Cellulophaga sp. L1A9: one gene and its partner. The protein of the gene in region 1 binds, or shares a complex with, the protein of each later gene. Links are inferred from orthologs where the notes say so. Each region holds a gene or a part of one and is shown in the gene's direction. Other genes may lie near its edges.

Region 1 (8,195 bases):
ATCATGCGTCATGGTCAAGAAGATGAAGACCGTGCAAATCAAGTGTTGCTTCAATTTGCGAAGAAGCATGATGTAAAATTAGTTGCGACGAATAACACCTATTATGTAGATAAAGAAAATGCGCATGCACACGATATTTTATTATGTGTAAAAGATGGCGAAAAACAAGCGACTCCAATAGGTCGTGGTCGTGGGTATCGGTATGGTTTACCTAATCAAGAATATTACTTTAAGTCTTCTGATGAAATGAAGGAGCTTTTTAAAGATATTCCTGAGGCTATTATCAATATCCAAGAAGTAATTGATAAAGTGGAAACCTTTACTTTAGCTCGTGATGTGTTATTGCCTGCTTTTGATATTCCCGAAGAATTTCAGTTCGCAGAAGATAAATTAGATAAAGGTAAGCGTGGTGAAAATAAATTTTTACGGCACATTACCTATGAAGGTGCTAAGAAAAGGTATGGAGAAATTACACCTGCAATTGACGAACGATTAGATTTTGAACTTCAAGTAATTGAGAAGACAGGATATCCTGGGTATTTCTTGATTGTTGAAGATTTTATTAGAGCTGCCCGGGCAATGGATGTATCGGTAGGGCCGGGTCGTGGATCGGCGGCAGGGTCTGCTGTTGCATATTGTTTGTGGATTACCAACTTAGATCCTATTAAGTACGATTTACTTTTTGAGCGTTTCTTAAATCCGGATCGTGTAAGTATGCCCGATATTGATATTGACTTTGATGATGAAGGTCGGGGTCGTGTTATGGATTATGTAATTAATAAATATGGGGCAAACCAAGTGGCTCAGATTATTACATATGGTACCATGGCTGCTAAATCGTCTATTCGAGATACGGCTCGTGCACTAGATTTACCTTTGAGTGATTCGGATCGTATGGCGAAGTTGATTCCTAATATGTCTAAATTAAAAAAGATAATTGGGGTCGATGAAAAAATTCTAAAAGCTAAATTTAATAGTGAAGAGCTTATTAAGGTAAATGAGCTTTTGGCCATTTCAGAAGGAGACGGCCTTGAGGCAGAAACCCTTAACCAAGCCTATATTTTAGAAGGCTCTGTTCGGAATACCGGTATTCACGCCTGTGGGGTGATTATTACACCAGATGATATTACAAAATTCGTTCCTGTAGCCTTAGCGAAAGATTCCGAAATGTACTGTACCCAGTTTGACAACTCGGTGGTAGAAGATGCAGGTCTACTAAAAATGGATTTCTTGGGGTTAAAGACATTAACCTTAATTAAGGATACCGTTAAGATTGTTAAAGCGAAACATGGAGTTGAGTTAGATCCGGAGAATTTTCCTCTAGATGATGTAAAAACATATGAGCTTTTCCAGCGTGGTGAAACAGTAGGTGTTTTCCAATATGAATCTCCTGGGATGCAGAAACACATGAGGGCATTGAAACCTACAGTTTTTGCAGATTTAATTGCAATGAACGCATTGTATCGTCCTGGTCCAATGGAGTATATTCCAAGTTTTATTGCGCGTAAACATGGTACCGAAGAAATTATTTATGACCTTGATGCTAACGAAGAATATTTAGCAGAAACCTACGGAATTACAGTATACCAAGAGCAGGTGATGCTTTTGTCGCAAAAGCTAGCGGATTTTACTAAAGGTGAAGCCGATGTTTTGCGTAAAGCCATGGGTAAGAAACAGAAGTATGTACTGGATAAAATGAAGCCTAAATTTATTGAGCAGGCTTCAGCAAAAGGGCATAATGTTGATAAATTAGAGAAAATTTGGAAGGATTGGGAGGCCTTTGCAGCTTATGCTTTTAATAAATCTCACTCCACCTGTTATGCTTGGATTGCGTATCAAACCGCCTATTGTAAAGCGCATTATCCTGCGGAATATATGGCTGCGGTGCTTTCAAATAATATGAATGATATCAAGCAGGTTACATTTTTTATGGAAGAATGTAAGCGTATGGGCTTAGATGTTTTAGGACCGGATGTAAATGAATCGTATTACAAATTTGCGGTAAATGATTATGGTGCGGTTCGTTTTGGAATGGGAGCTGTAAAAGGTGTTGGCCGTGGTGCAGTAGAAACTATAGTTGAAAATAGAAAAGAAAAAGGTCCATTTAAGTCGGTTTTCGATTTGTCAAAACGTATTGATCTGCGTGCAGCGAATAAAAAAGCATTTGAAAACTTAGCGGTTGCTGGTGGTTTTGATTCTTTTGGGGATACGCATAGAGCACAGTACTTTGCAGACGAAGGAGACGGAATTACTTTTTTGGAAAAAGCAGTAAAATATGGCTCTAAATTTCAAGAAAATGAAAACTCTAGTCAGGTAAGTTTATTTGGTGATGCTAGTGAAGTGCAGATTGCAGAACCAACGGTTCCGCCTTGTGAGGAATGGGGGACCATGGAAAAATTACGCCGGGAGAAAGAAGTCGTGGGAATTTATATTTCAGGGCACCCTCTAGATGATTTTAAATCAGAAGTAAAATCGTTCTGTAATGCAAGTCTTTCTAATTTAAATGATTTGGAGAGTATTGTAAATAGAGAGGTTTCTTTTGCCGGGGTAATTGCAGATGTACAGCATAGGGTTTCTAAAAATGGAAAAGGTTGGGCAATGTTCACCATGGAAGATTATACAGACACTTTTGAGTTTAGGATATTCGGAGAAGAGTATTTAAAGTTCCGCCATTTTTTAATGATCAATTCCTTTGCCTACGTAAAATTATTTGTGCGTGAAGGTTGGGTAAATCGGGATACTGGTAAAAAAGGAGATCCGCGAATGCAATTCAATAGTTTTATGTTATTGCAGGAAGTAATGGAAACGTATGCGAAAAAACTGACCATCAATTTGAATATAGATTTATTAAAAGAAGAAAAAATCTACGAGCTTAAGCAAACTATAGATGCCCATAGAGGAGAACATTCTCTTAATTTTATGGTGTATGAAATGCAAGAAGAGATTAAGGTTAGTCTGGTAAGTAGAAAGCAAAAGGTGCAAATTTCAAGTGAATTGCTGCAGCTTCTTGAAAAGCAAGATATTTTATTTAAATTAAATTAATAAAGTTTATCGATAGGGCAATAGCTAAAACGAATGTAACGTTAGTAAGGAAAGAGAATAATATTTGACTAAATTTGCATAACAATAAAAAGAAACAAAATGGCATTAGAGATAACAGACGCAACTTTTGATGAAGTAGTCTTAAAAAGTGATAAACCAGTAGTAGTTGATTTTTGGGCAGCATGGTGTGGACCATGTAGAATGGTAGGTCCAATCATTGATGAAGTTAGTACTGAGTATGATGGTAAAGCGGTAGTTGGTAAAGTAGATGTTGATGCGAATCAAGAATTTGCTGCTAAATACGGAGTGCGTAACATTCCTACAGTATTGGTTTTTAAAGATGGTGAAATTGTAAGTAGACAAGTAGGAGTTTCTCCTAAGAAAGTGTACACAGATGCAATTGATGCGGCATTATAGTAAATAATATAATGTCCATCTGGGCATAAAGAATAAAAAAATCCTGCTTATAGCGGGATTTTTTTGTGTCTATAAGGGAGTATATTTAAGTTTAGAGCACTGTTTTAATTATCTTTAGTGGTATGAATGTACAATCAGAATTACATAAATCTTTTTTATTTCAGAATCTTGGGCTTTTAGCGAATCAAGTAGTGGAAGGATTTATTAGTGGAATTCATAAGAGTCCGTTTCATGGTTTCTCTGCTGAATTTGCAGAACATAAAATTTATAACAACGGAGAAAGTACAAAACATATCGATTGGAAGCTATTCGCAAAAACCGATAAATTGTACACCAAGCGCTATGAGGAAGAAACCAATCTTCGTTGCCATATGATATTAGATAACTCAGCTTCTATGTTTTATCCAGAAGTAAAGAATTTAGCAATAGATAACCTTAATAAAATAGGTTTTAGTGTTTTGGCTATTGCTGCGCTTATGGCTATTTTAAAGAAACAAAGAGACGCTGTTGGTTTAAGTGTATATTCCGATCAATACGAATATTACGCATCTGAAAAGGGTAGTGAGCGGCACCATCAGATGTTATTGGCGAAACTTAATGAAGTTAGTGCAACTTCAAATCCGGAAAATAGAACAGAAACGTATACTTATTTGCACCTGATAGCGGAAAAAATGAAACGTAGGAGTTTAATTTTTCTATTTACAGATATGCTTCAAGCGGAAACAGAAGATGAAAAATTGTTTGATGCTTTACGTCATTTAAAATACAACAAACACGAAGTGGTTTTGTTTCATGTACTAGATGCGGAACATGAGGTCGATTTTAATTTTGACAATACGCCTAAGCGATTTATTGATGTGGAGACAAGAGAAAAAATAGATATTTATGCAGATACCGTTAAGGAAGGCTATAAGAAAAGTGTCAATGTATATAAAGAGAACTTAAAGTTGAATTGCGCACAGTATAAGATTAAATATGTTCCTGTGGATGTAGGAGGCGATTTTTCTAAAATTCTAAATACCTATATGACTGAAAGGCAAAAATTTCTATAACCTCAAGATAATGACTACACTCCGTTTAGCAGATACCGAAGCACTGCCTCAGGTTTTTGCTTTAAAGCAAAAAATAGAAAAACTTTCAGATAAAGGATATGCCTTTGGTCATCAAGATACGACGTCTTACGGGGTAGGGTGGCGCCATGACCAAGATGCGTATACAAGTGATGTATATAAAGTAATAGGTGACTTTCCCTTAGTTTATGGTTTTGATATTGGCCAGATTGAACATGGGAAAGACAAAAACTTAGATGATGTGCCTTTTGATGCTATGTGCACTCTCATGCGGAAAGCACATAAGGAAGGCGGGATCATCACCATTAGTTGGCATGCAGATAATCCTGTTTCTAAAGGCGATAGCTGGGAAACTACGATTGCTGTAAAACATATTTTGGAGGGTGGCAGCCATTTTCAAGTCTATAAAGAGTGGCTTAAAAAAGTTGCTGACTTCCTATTGCGTTTAAAAGATGAAAACGGAATGTTGATTCCGGTTGCTTTTCGTCCGTTTCATGAAATGAATGGTGCTTGGTTTTGGTGGGGCAATCCAAATTGCAGTCCTGAGGGGTATAAAGCTTTGTGGTTGCAAACCTTGCAACTGCTGTCGGTAGAATTTGAAGTTCATAATTTACTGTATGTGTATGCTCCTAATTTGGTGTTCACGGAAGCAGAATACCTTTTAAATTATCCTGGAGATCATGTTGTAGATATGTTAGGTTTAGATCTGTACCAACATGGAACTGGTAAAGCATTTAAAAAAACGCTAAAAACTAATGTGGAGGTTTTAAAAAGGGTAGCAGAAACATTAAAAAAGCCATATGCTTTAACTGAAATTGGATTAGATAAGGTTTCAGAATCACGATGGTGGAGTACCATTTTAGATGATACAGTGGCAGAAATGGGTATTGCTTGGGTGTTATTATGGCGAAACGATTCTGAAAATCATTTTTTTGTGCCGTATCCGGATCAATTAAGTGCTAACGATTTTAAAACATTTAGTCAAAAGGCACACGTTTTGTTTTTAGACGACGGAAAAGTTTAATTTTTATTTTTTTGTAAGTGTCTGATAACTAAGTTCAATGGATTTTTTTGTAATTTATTTTGAAAAAAAGTGAATTTTTTAGTCAAAAAAATTTGCGTAATTAAATAAGCGGCGTATATTTGCAACCGCTAAAAGCAACGGTTCGGTAGTTCAGTTGGTTAGAATACCTGCCTGTCACGCAGGGGGTCGCGGGTTCGAGTCCCGTCCGGACCGCCAACAAATCCTCAACGCAAGTTGAGGATTTTTTTTGTTTAATAGTTAAGTGATTGGTCTGTGTTTGGGTTGTGATCTGTCATGACTAAATCTAGTGTTTAAGTAAAAACGATAGTCAATCTATAAAGGAAGAATTCTTCATTTTCCTAACTTCTGAATTGACCTCTAAAATCTTTTGTTTTGTGTTAATGGATGTTGTGGAAGCATTCGTACTTCTGTCCATATTATAATTCAGGAATAATTTATGGTTTATTGTTTTTGTACAGGCTATGGAGTTGAATGTTCTAAATCTGGTGTTTTTTACATTTTATATCAATGTGATGATTTTGTTTTTGCTTGTTGTGGAGAAGTCGCTGCATTGGATAGGTTTCTCATTTCTTGAAACTATTAGTAAGGAATCTTGGTGTCAGGATGTATAAGGAACAAGGATTTGCTTTGGTCTTCCCTGCCGGCAGCTGTCTAGTTGTAATTGGCTTTGTATAGAGGAGTCTACTTCTTTTAAAAGTTGTTTTCTTATTTTTTCATTTTTAATTCTTCTAACACAAGTGTCTTGTTCTTTCCTTTAGCTTTTTATTCTGTTCGTTTTCTCGATCATTAGCTTTCTGTCAATATTTTGTCGGCATGGCTTGAAGTGTTTCGGGGTGTTCTTTTTAAAGGAGGATGAGTTTAAGAGAAAGGTTTAAGTGTCCTTCTGATCCTATGTTGAAAATAATTTTTAGAATAATTGGAATACAGAATCAAAATAAGTGTCACTTATTAAGTGGGTTGCTATATAAAGGTGTCATCTATATATTGATAAAGGAATAAGGGTGAGTTTGATATAGGTATTGGTGGTTACTTTAAAACTGTGGTTTATAGTAGGAGTTGTTTTGTGAGGGGTGAATGGGGATGCATTTTTCTGAAATTATTATAATAGATAGATGCGTTGTAGTAAAAATAGTAATTGGTTGCAGGTTTCGTTATTGTAATTTTCTTTTCCTACCTCTGTTGAGGTAATTGAGGTGAACGTTCCTTTGAGTGCTTAAATCAGGAGTTGATATTGGTCTTGGAAATAGCTAGACCGGAAACGGGAAAGAGTGCGTGTTCAGTCAAAGGGATTAGGTTGGTGAGTCAAAAGTGTTTTTGTAGGTGTTGAAGGTCCGATGAATTAGATTAATGGTGGATGACGAGTATCTTGTGGAGCAATTTGCATAATATAGTATAGATGTGGGCGGGGTCTGTTTATGGGTAATAAGGTCTGTTGATTGCTTTTTTTGATAGAACAATGATTATTCTTAATCTTTTTTTGAGTGTTAAGTCTTTGTTTCTAGGGTGTTATAAAAACGTCAAAAAAAAGATTGAATTTTTTTTTCAAAAACGCTTGTAGGTTTCAAAAGAGGGTGTATATTTGCAGCCGCTTAGGGAAACAACGATACTGAGATAAGCGGTTAAGAATACGAAATAAAAGTTCATTGACATATTGTAAGACAGCGTTTAATTACTGGAAACGGTAATTAAATAAATTGAATTAAAGAATTAGCTTAAAGAATACTAAGGGCTAGGATTCGGATGATTTTGTTGTTGGTTTAGGATGTTATATAATATTTACAAAACAACGATGAAGAGTTTGATCCTGGCTCAGGATGAACGCTAGCGGCAGGCCTAACACATGCAAGTCGAGGGGTAACAGGGAGCTTGCTCCGCTGACGACCGGCGCACGGGTGCGCAACGCGTATGCAATCTACCTCTTACTAAGGGATAGCCCAGAGAAATTTGGATTAATATCTTATGTGGTATATGAGTGGCATCACTTATATATTAAAGGTTACGGTAAGAGATGAGCATGCGTCCCATTAGTTAGTTGGTGTGGTAACGGCACACCAAGACTTCGATGGGTAGGGGTCCTGAGAGGGAGATCCCCCACACTGGTACTGAGACACGGACCAGACTCCTACGGGAGGCAGCAGTGAGGAATATTGGACAATGGACGGAAGTCTGATCCAGCCATGCCGCGTGTAGGAAGACTGCCCTATGGGTTGTAAACTACTTTTATACAGGAAGAATAAGATCTACGTGTAGATTGATGACGGTACTGTAAGAATAAGGACCGGCTAACTCCGTGCCAGCAGCCGCGGTAATACGGAGGGTCCGAGCGTTATCCGGAATTATTGGGTTTAAAGGGTCCGTAGGCGGGCTGTTAAGTCAGAGGTGAAATGCTGCGGCTCAACCGTATGCACTGCCTTTGATACTGGCGGTCTTGAGTTATAGTGAAGTGGCTAGAATAAGTAGTGTAGCGGTGAAATGCATAGATATTACTTAGAATACCGATTGCGAAGGCAGGTCACTAACTATACACTGACGCTGATGGACGAAAGCGTGGGTAGCGAACAGGATTAGATACCCTGGTAGTCCACGCCGTAAACGATGGATACTAGCTGTTCGGTTTTCGG
Region 2 (8,264 bases), 790 kb from region 1 along the record:
TCAGGAGAACCATCAACCACGACCAATTCTCCATAGGCATAGCCGGGGTTTAATCCTCTAAACGTGCTTTGGTTTTGTACGTCTAATACCTTGTTACTCAAAGAAGATTCTTTTGCAATAAAATCGCCTAAATCACCTACAGCTTTACCTAAATATAAGGCTATAGATCCTCTGATTTTGTCATCTATAAAACCATAAGCTTTAGGCTCAAAACCTGTGTACTCATTAACAATGTCTTGATACGTAGCTTTTACCATAGCTGCGCTCCATTCCACCTCTCTGCGGGCATTTTCTAAAACAGCTGTAAGCTCGCCTAAGGTCATTTTTGGAGCTTGATATTTGCTTAACGACCCCATCAACTGTTCCCATTCCCATGTTTCAGCATAGCCAGCGCCTGCAGTTGCCATTCCTAAATAGCAGATTTTTTCTAATAGAACATTTACTGATTCCGGTTCCCATTTGGGAGCATTTTTAAATAGGATATCTTCAACTTTTAAAGAGATATCAAGCAATTGTAATTTAATCTCAGGATTTGTTTCTTCTAAGATAGCAACTCTCAATTCCAAAAGTAAATCAGAAGAATTAATGATAATACTCTTTGGAGTATCCGTTGCGGAAGTAATCGCATACGCATCAATTTTCTTTCCTATGGCTGTTTTTTTTACAAGAGGAGCATTTGCTAAAAATGTAGAAGCATCTATAGGTTTATAAAAGGTTTGCATGGTAGTTATCAAAGCATCAATTTGTTTGCTAAGGCTTGTAGTTAGTTTTGCAGTATGTTTCTGTTTAAAATCTTTTACTTTTTGAATGTCTACAAATTCTGGTTGACTATGGATTTTCACCCTAAGATCCATAAAAGGTTCATAGGCATCAGAAATTACTTTAGACTGGCTGCGCATTAATTGTGAGGTGTTATCATCACCCTCATGCGGAATATCTTTTAAAGATTGTCGGATTAAGAAATAATTTTGAGCCACACGCTCTTTATCGGCTAATAGCCATTTATAAAATTCAATACCCCAAGCTTGCTCATCTTCAGATTGAATGGAACCTCTGTAAAATTGCCCTTTTTGTAAAATCCATCCGTCATCAATAGTTCTTAAATACTTATCTAATTGATATTGTTTTAAACGGGAGTGATTGCGCTCTAAATCCCAAAATTCTTTTACATCTGTATATGCTAAAATCTGTCCTAAATAAATATGATTGCTCTCTCCTAAAGCAACTACAGCATCTTTATAACGCGCATGTTGGACCCCTGGTCCAACATTCTCAGGACACGGATCTTTTGGTTGGCGAATACTGCCGTCAGTACAAAACCAACGAATATCTTTATAAGGTCCTCTTATATCGTTTTTATAGGTATTTATTTGTTCTGTAATCTTTTCATTGCTAAGCTTTTGAGAAAATAAGGTGGCGGCGAATAAAAACAGAATAAAAGTAGAAATTGATTTGGTTTTCATGGGTTGATCAAATTTAAATCAAAGTAAAAGTATACTATTTGTACTTTCATTAGTTTAATAATTTACTGATTTTTTATGGATTAATTTAAAGTTAAATGTTTTATTCGATTAGACTAGAATTGTATTTTTGACACTTAACCGATAAACCCTTTCCAATGAAGTTCTTGTTACCATTACTTTTTGCGCTACTCTTAGTGAATACCCAATGTAAAGAACAAAAGAAAGAAGAACTAGTTAAAGAAGAAGATAAGGCTGCGGTTGAAATTTCAAAAAAAGAAGCTTTAAAGGAAATTTTAGTTGCACAACCTACAGATATAGTTGCACCTGAAGGTATGGTTTGGATTCCTGGAGGAACCTTTAATCAAGGAGCAGTGCCTCAAGATAAAATGGCAATGGATCATGAAAAACCAATGCATGAAGTACAGGTAGATGGTTTCTTTATGGATATTACGGAAGTTACCAATGCCCAATTTGCAAAATTTGTAAACGAAACTGGATATGTTACTGTTGCAGAACGAGAAATTGATTGGGAAGAAATGAAAGCACAACTGCCAGAAGGTACTCCAAAGCCACATGATTCTATTTTACAACCGGGAGCATTAATATTCAAGAAAACAAAAAACTCAGTTCCTAATTTATATGATTTTTCTCAATGGTGGGAATGGAAAATTGGAGCAGACTGGAAACATCCAAACGGACCAAAAAGTACGATACAAGGTAAAGACAAAGAACCTGTGGTTCAAATTTCTTATGAAGATGCTATGGCCTATTGTACTTGGGCAGGAAGAAGGTTGCCAACAGAAGCAGAATGGGAGCATGCTTCGCGTGGTCACCAAAAGCAAACCATATATTTCTGGGGTGATGATATTAGTAAGTTAGCGTCAATGGCAAACACTTGGGAAGGCGAGTTTCCTGTAACTAATTCAAAATTAGATGGCTTTGAACGTAGAGCAGCGGTAATGTCTTATCCTGCAAATGATTTTGGTTTGTATGATATGGCGGGTAACGTGTGGGAGTGGACTTCAGATTGGTACAGCGCTAATTATTTTAAAGAAGTAGCCAATAATGTTGCATTGGCAAGAAATCCTCAGGGGCCATCAAAAACATATAATCCTAACAACCCGTACGCTATAGAAAAAGTAATTAAAGGAGGTTCTTTTTTATGCAGTGCCTCATATTGTGCTAGTTATAGAATCTCTTCACGAATGGGATCAAGCCCAGATTCTGGAGCAGAACACGTAGGTTTTAGAACGGTGGCTACTCCAGATATGCTCGTTAAGAATTAATATTTTTCCTAGAAAAAAGTAGGGTACAGGATGCTACTATTAAACTATAACAACTTTTGATAACTTTTAATGTAAGTTTTTTGACAAAAAACCTACTTTTGAAGTAACAAATATGAAGTACTAGATTATGTCAGATAAAATTGAAAGAATTAAAACTTTAATTATTGGTTCAGGACCTGCGGGTTATACAGCTGCTATATATGCTGCAAGAGCAGATTTAAAGCCTGTTGTTTACACAGGAATGGAGCCAGGCGGACAATTAACGACAACAACAGAGGTTGATAATTTTCCTGGTTACCCTGAAGGGATTGATGGACCAACGATGATGATGCAATTGCAATCTCAAGCAGAACGTTTTGGTACAGAAGTTAGAATAGGAATGATTACTGCGGTAGAATTAAGCACAGAAGTGGGCGGTATTCATAAAGCTACGGTTGATGATTCTATCCAGATTGAAGCAGAAACGGTTATTATTTCAACGGGAGCAACTGCAAAGTACTTAAATATTCCTAGTGAACAAAAATTAAGAGGCGGAGGCGTTTCGGCATGTGCTGTTTGCGATGGTTTTTTCTATAAAAACCAGGATGTAGCTATTGTTGGGGCAGGAGATACTGCCGCAGAAGAAGCTTCTTATTTGGCAAACATTTGTAAAAGTGTTACCATGTTAGTTCGTAAGGACGAGATGAGAGCCTCAAAAGCGATGCAACATAGGGTTCATAATATAAAAAATATTACAGTTTTATATAATACGGAAGTTGATGAAGTATTAGGAGGACAAGTGGTAGAAGGTTTACGAATGGTAAATAATGTTACTGGTGAAAAATCAGAAATTGACATTACAGGATTATTTATTGCTATTGGTCATAAACCGAATACTGATATTTTTAAGGGTCAGTTAGATATGGATGAAACCGGCTACTTAATCACAAAGGGAAAATCTACTAAAACGAACCTTCCAGGAGTGTTTGCTTGTGGAGATTCTCAAGATAAAGAATACAGACAAGCGATTACAGCAGCAGGAACAGGTTGTATGTCAGCTTTAGATGCCGAACGTTATTTGGCGGCAATAGAAACACCGGCCTCAATGGCTTAAATTAAAAAAGAGCCGCTATTTAGCGGCTCTTTTTTTTAATATTCCCCACGTCTTTTAAGGTTAAGTTTGAAAAATAGTATTAATCTATTCGTTTATAGTTTTCTGAAGAAATTTTATTGCCTTCCTCGTCTACTGTAATTTGTTTAAAGGAATCTTTATCTAATTGCAACTCAAATTTGAATACTTGAACGGTATCTTGAATTTTCATCATCATTTCAGAACCAAATTCTAGTTGTTCCTCCAAGTTATTTTCTGAATTTGAATACGAACCATATCCAAACCATTCTGATGGATCATTAGGAGAATAACGCGTCCACATCACTTTGCCTTTACTGTAAATTTTTACCTGACGATAACCATTCATATTGGATAGCGTGTCAGTTACATTCATACCGTCGTAGTTAAAACGGTTAACGAGTTCCCAAGTACCTTCTAAAGAAGAGTTTTTTAAAGATTTAAGAGGTGTAACATTAGTTGAAGAAACTAAAAATAACATCAAGAAAATCAATCCGATTAATTTTTTCATGATCATGTATTTTTAAATTGTTAGATACCAATAAGTTACGATAATTTTTATTAAAATGTAGGAAAATTATTAAAAAATATAATACTTATTAATAAGCGCGCATAAATTTCTTATGTCTTCTTTGGTGTGAGCAGCACTAATCACAATTCTACTCATAAGATTAGCGTCCTCATTAGGGTACCGAAAACTGGTGATTAAAATATAATGTTCTTCTAAGTAGTTTGTTAGTTTTTCGTCCGAAAAAGTAAATGCGGGGTGGCCAATCATATATTTAAATTTGGTTATCGCATCAACGTTATCTATAAAAAATTCAATATTTTGATGAAGTAAAATGCGTTTTGCATTTAATAAAACTTCAGCTTGATAAATACTGGCAAGATTTGCTGGAGAAGCCGGACTTGCTCCCCCAAAAAAAGTAGTAGCTGTTAGTTCTTTAATTCGATCAGTACTTCCGAAAATGGCACCTCCTTGTACGCCATAACCTTTGCCTAAGGAGCAGCACACAATCAATTCTTTAGGGTTTAAACTGTCTATAGTTTTAAAAACCCCAGCCCCATTTTTACCTGTAATTCCAATCCCGTGAGAATCATCGACGACGAGTATAACATCTTCTAAGGGTAGTGCTTGCAGTCCTTTGAAATTAGGAAAATTGGCACCTGAAAAATCTATGGAATCAAGAAATACTACAGGTGTTATTGTGCTCTGTTTTTCTAAATGATCGCGAATAGCGATGCTTAATGATGAAAAAGTAATATATGATTTTGGTTTATTCTCCTCAGGATTATTAATATAAAGCGCAGAATGTGTATTGGGGGAGTAGAAGAGTTTGAATTCCTTTTTATTTAAAAAATGACCTATGAATTGTCCCGCTAAATATCCCGAAGATAAGGTTACACAAGCTTCACTACCTACTAATTTTGCAAAATAGTCTTCTACTTGATTAAAGATATTAATCTGAATATTTGATTTTCTAGATGCACCATAGTTGGTACCGTATTTTCGTATATTTTTAATGTATAAATCTTGAAATTCAATATCCGTTTGCAAACCTAAATACGCAGTGCCACCAAAATACAAATAATTGGTATGGTCTGCCTGAAGGTTTTTTCCCGGGAATGAATCAATATATTTTATCATTATCTAAGTGTTACTCCACTACCTCCAAGTGTAGGATATATTAAACTAGCGTCTTTATTAATAATAATGCCATCTGCGATATCTTCTTTTAGTAGCATAGAACCGTCCATATCCACATAGTCCAATTGCGGTAATAATTGGGCAATTGCAGAGATGCCTACAGAAGACTCGGTCATACAGCCCACCATTACTTTTAGACCTAATTCTTTTCCTTCCTTAATCATTCGTAATGCAGGGGTCAATCCGCCACATTTTGTTAATTTAATATTGATACCACTAAAATGAAGACTACATTTTTCTACGTCACGTTCTAAAATACAACTTTCATCAGCAATAATGGGTAGAACGCTATGATGCATTACTTTTTCCATACCATCCCAATCATCAGCTTTTAGGGGTTGTTCTAAAAATTCTACACCTAATTCTTTTAAAAGCGGAGCATTAAAAATAGTTTCTTCTGCGGTCCAAGCACAATTGGCATCAATCCTAAAAATAGCATCTGTATGTTTGCGCAATTCCTTTACGATGTTAACATCATCATCTGTTCCTAATTTTATTTTGTAGATAGGCCATGGTGTTTCTTGCATCTTGGCTACCATTTTTTCGATACTTGCAATACCAATGGTGTAATTTGTAGTAGGGTAGTGGTTTAAGTTTGTATTCCAAATTTCATATAATGGCTTCCCTTTTAGTTTGCCATAAAGATCATGAGCTGCTAAATCTAAAGCACAAATGGCAAAATTAGAAAGACCTTTACTAGTTGTAAAGGCATGAAATACTTCAGGGGTGGTGAATGTGTACTGTTCTATTTCTGATCGTATGGCATTTATCTCTGCCATCATACTCTCTACTGAAATTTTATAGTAAGGATTGGAAGTAGCTTCTCCGTATCCCGTTTGGCCATTTAAACTTAAGCTTGCAATTAACGTATCCTGAAAATCATGAGATTCTCTAGAAATACTAAAAGTATGTTTTAAAGGTAAAATGTATTTTTTTAATTGAAGCTCCATGGTGTAAATCTTTCCTACGAAAATAGGCAAAGACAAAATATAAAAAAACGAAAAGCCATTGAAATTTCAATGGCTTTTCATCTATTTACGTTTGGTAGTTAATCGTTGTAAGTTACACTACCGGAAACACTTTTATTAGAATTTACTTGTGCTTTGCCAGAATAAGATATATTCCCTCCACTACTAGCATCTGCATGTAATGTTTCTGAAACATTGATGTCAACATTCGCACCACTACTTGCTTCTGCGTTACAAAATTTTGCAGCTAACTTTTTACCGCTCACATTTGACCCACTACTAGCATCAATAGTTGCATGCGTTGTTTCTCCTAGAATTTTAAGATTAGCACCACTACTGGCATCAATAGTTAAATCATCTGTTGCAATGGTTACGTCAACTAAAGAACCACTACTTGAATCTATAGTTAATTTGTCTGATTTAATGGTGTTTTTTGCTGTTACATTTGCACCACTAGAACTTTTTAATTCTGATATATTAGGTAAAGAAACATATACTTTTTTAGTAGCATTACCAATGTTTTCTATTGCATGAATCTTAAGGACGTTGTTATTAATATCTGTTCCTATTAAATCAATAATATTCTCATCTGCTTCTACCGTTATTTCAAAAACATCTGCTTGGGTTACAATTACTTCTAAACCTTCTGATGCAGAAATTTCGGTAAAATCTTCATTTACGGGTCTAATGTCTTTGGTTACTATTCCGTTTCCTTTAACGCCAGAGCCAAATTCGCCTATTTTTATATCCATTCCGCAGGAGGTTAAAAATATGCTTAGTGCTAGTGTGAGTGCAATTCTTACTAAAGTTGTCATGATTGTTGTTTTTATGATTGATGTAAAGATGTTATTTATTGAGGTTGCTTTATAACTTTTAAAACTCAACTGTTGATTTTAATTGATGAATTGTAATGTATTGTAAATGATAGGCGTTCACTAGTGGTTTAGTTTTTAAACGTCCTACTGATTATTGATTTTCATTAGTGTTTACTCGGATTCCATTTTCATCAATTTTTAAAATGAAAGACTCGCCATTATCGTTCACATCAATATCAATACCGTCTTCATCTATTTTTATTTTGCCCTTTTCTCCATTGTCATTGATGTTAATATTAATACCGTCTTCATTTATTTTCACTCGGTTATTCCCTTCAGGATTATCTATTTCTTCTTCCAAGCAGTCTAAACAATTTAGCGTTCCATTGTTCCCCATTATCCATTTGAAATCAGAGACATCACAGTCGTTAACATCCGAATTGTTTTTGGTGTTAATTCTCCAACAATTATCAGCATTATTCAAAAATTTTATTTTCATACCTTTTGGTAAGTAGATAAAAACACGAACCTCTTGATTTTTAAATTTGTTTTCTCTTCTTGTCGTTAAGAATTCATTCAGTTCTAAGGTATTTCCCTCAAAAGTATAGTTGTAATTTATTTTTTCTGCAGTTTCTCTAGCATTTGGAAATGACTTTCCGTTGGCATTTTTCTGAATTTCTATATGAATGAGTGAATCTTTAGAAGTTCTGAAATTAAATTCGACGTCTTTAGAAGATAAAATTTCTTGTCCGTTATCATCATAACTAACTACCATATCACCAATATTTAATGTTCTTCTATTCCAATGTAAATCATTAGAGGCGAAAGCGATATTTAAAGTGTCGTTAGGGCTATTTAAGTAATATTCATTGTCTGTTATTGCACTATCCCAAAATGCTCTTGAAGCAGCTTGTTT

Evidence for each region.
Region 2: the proteins of trxA (region 1) and trxB are in contact, whole or in part, in a crystal structure (PDB 1F6M), measured with the Escherichia coli proteins. The link is inferred for Cellulophaga sp. L1A9 from one-to-one orthologs.

What each region holds. Positions count from the first base shown.
Region 1 is NZ_CP047027.1:2,381,914-2,390,108, forward strand. The notes cover bases 2,090-4,800. They hold trxA (thioredoxin), read left to right. Parts: upstream 2,090-3,141; coding sequence 3,142-3,459; downstream 3,460-4,800. Other genes in these bases: dnaE (DNA polymerase III subunit alpha), read left to right, coding at 2,090-3,042; GQR94_RS10295 (DUF58 domain-containing protein), read left to right, coding at 3,582-4,511; GQR94_RS10300 (glycoside hydrolase family 26 protein), read left to right, coding at 4,522-4,800. Also shown: more of dnaE, read left to right, coding at 1-2,089; more of GQR94_RS10300, read left to right, coding at 4,801-5,553. UniProt on the Escherichia coli protein: Participates in various redox reactions through the reversible oxidation of its active center dithiol to a disulfide and catalyzes dithiol-disulfide exchange reactions.
Region 2 is NZ_CP047027.1:3,176,742-3,185,005, forward strand. Bases 2,080-4,859 are described here. They hold trxB (thioredoxin-disulfide reductase), read left to right. Parts: upstream 2,080-2,876; coding sequence 2,877-3,842; downstream 3,843-4,859. Other genes in these bases: GQR94_RS13910 (formylglycine-generating enzyme family protein), read left to right, coding at 2,080-2,749; GQR94_RS13920 (hypothetical protein), read right to left, coding at 3,922-4,368; GQR94_RS13925 (aminotransferase class I/II-fold pyridoxal phosphate-dependent enzyme), read right to left, coding at 4,438-4,859. Also shown: GQR94_RS13905 (PEP/pyruvate-binding domain-containing protein), read right to left, coding at 1-1,463; more of GQR94_RS13910, read left to right, coding at 1,619-2,079; more of GQR94_RS13925, read right to left, coding at 4,860-5,505; GQR94_RS13930 (dipeptide epimerase), read right to left, coding at 5,505-6,515; GQR94_RS13935 (head GIN domain-containing protein), read right to left, coding at 6,614-7,348; GQR94_RS13940 (PspC domain-containing protein), read right to left, coding at 7,500-8,264.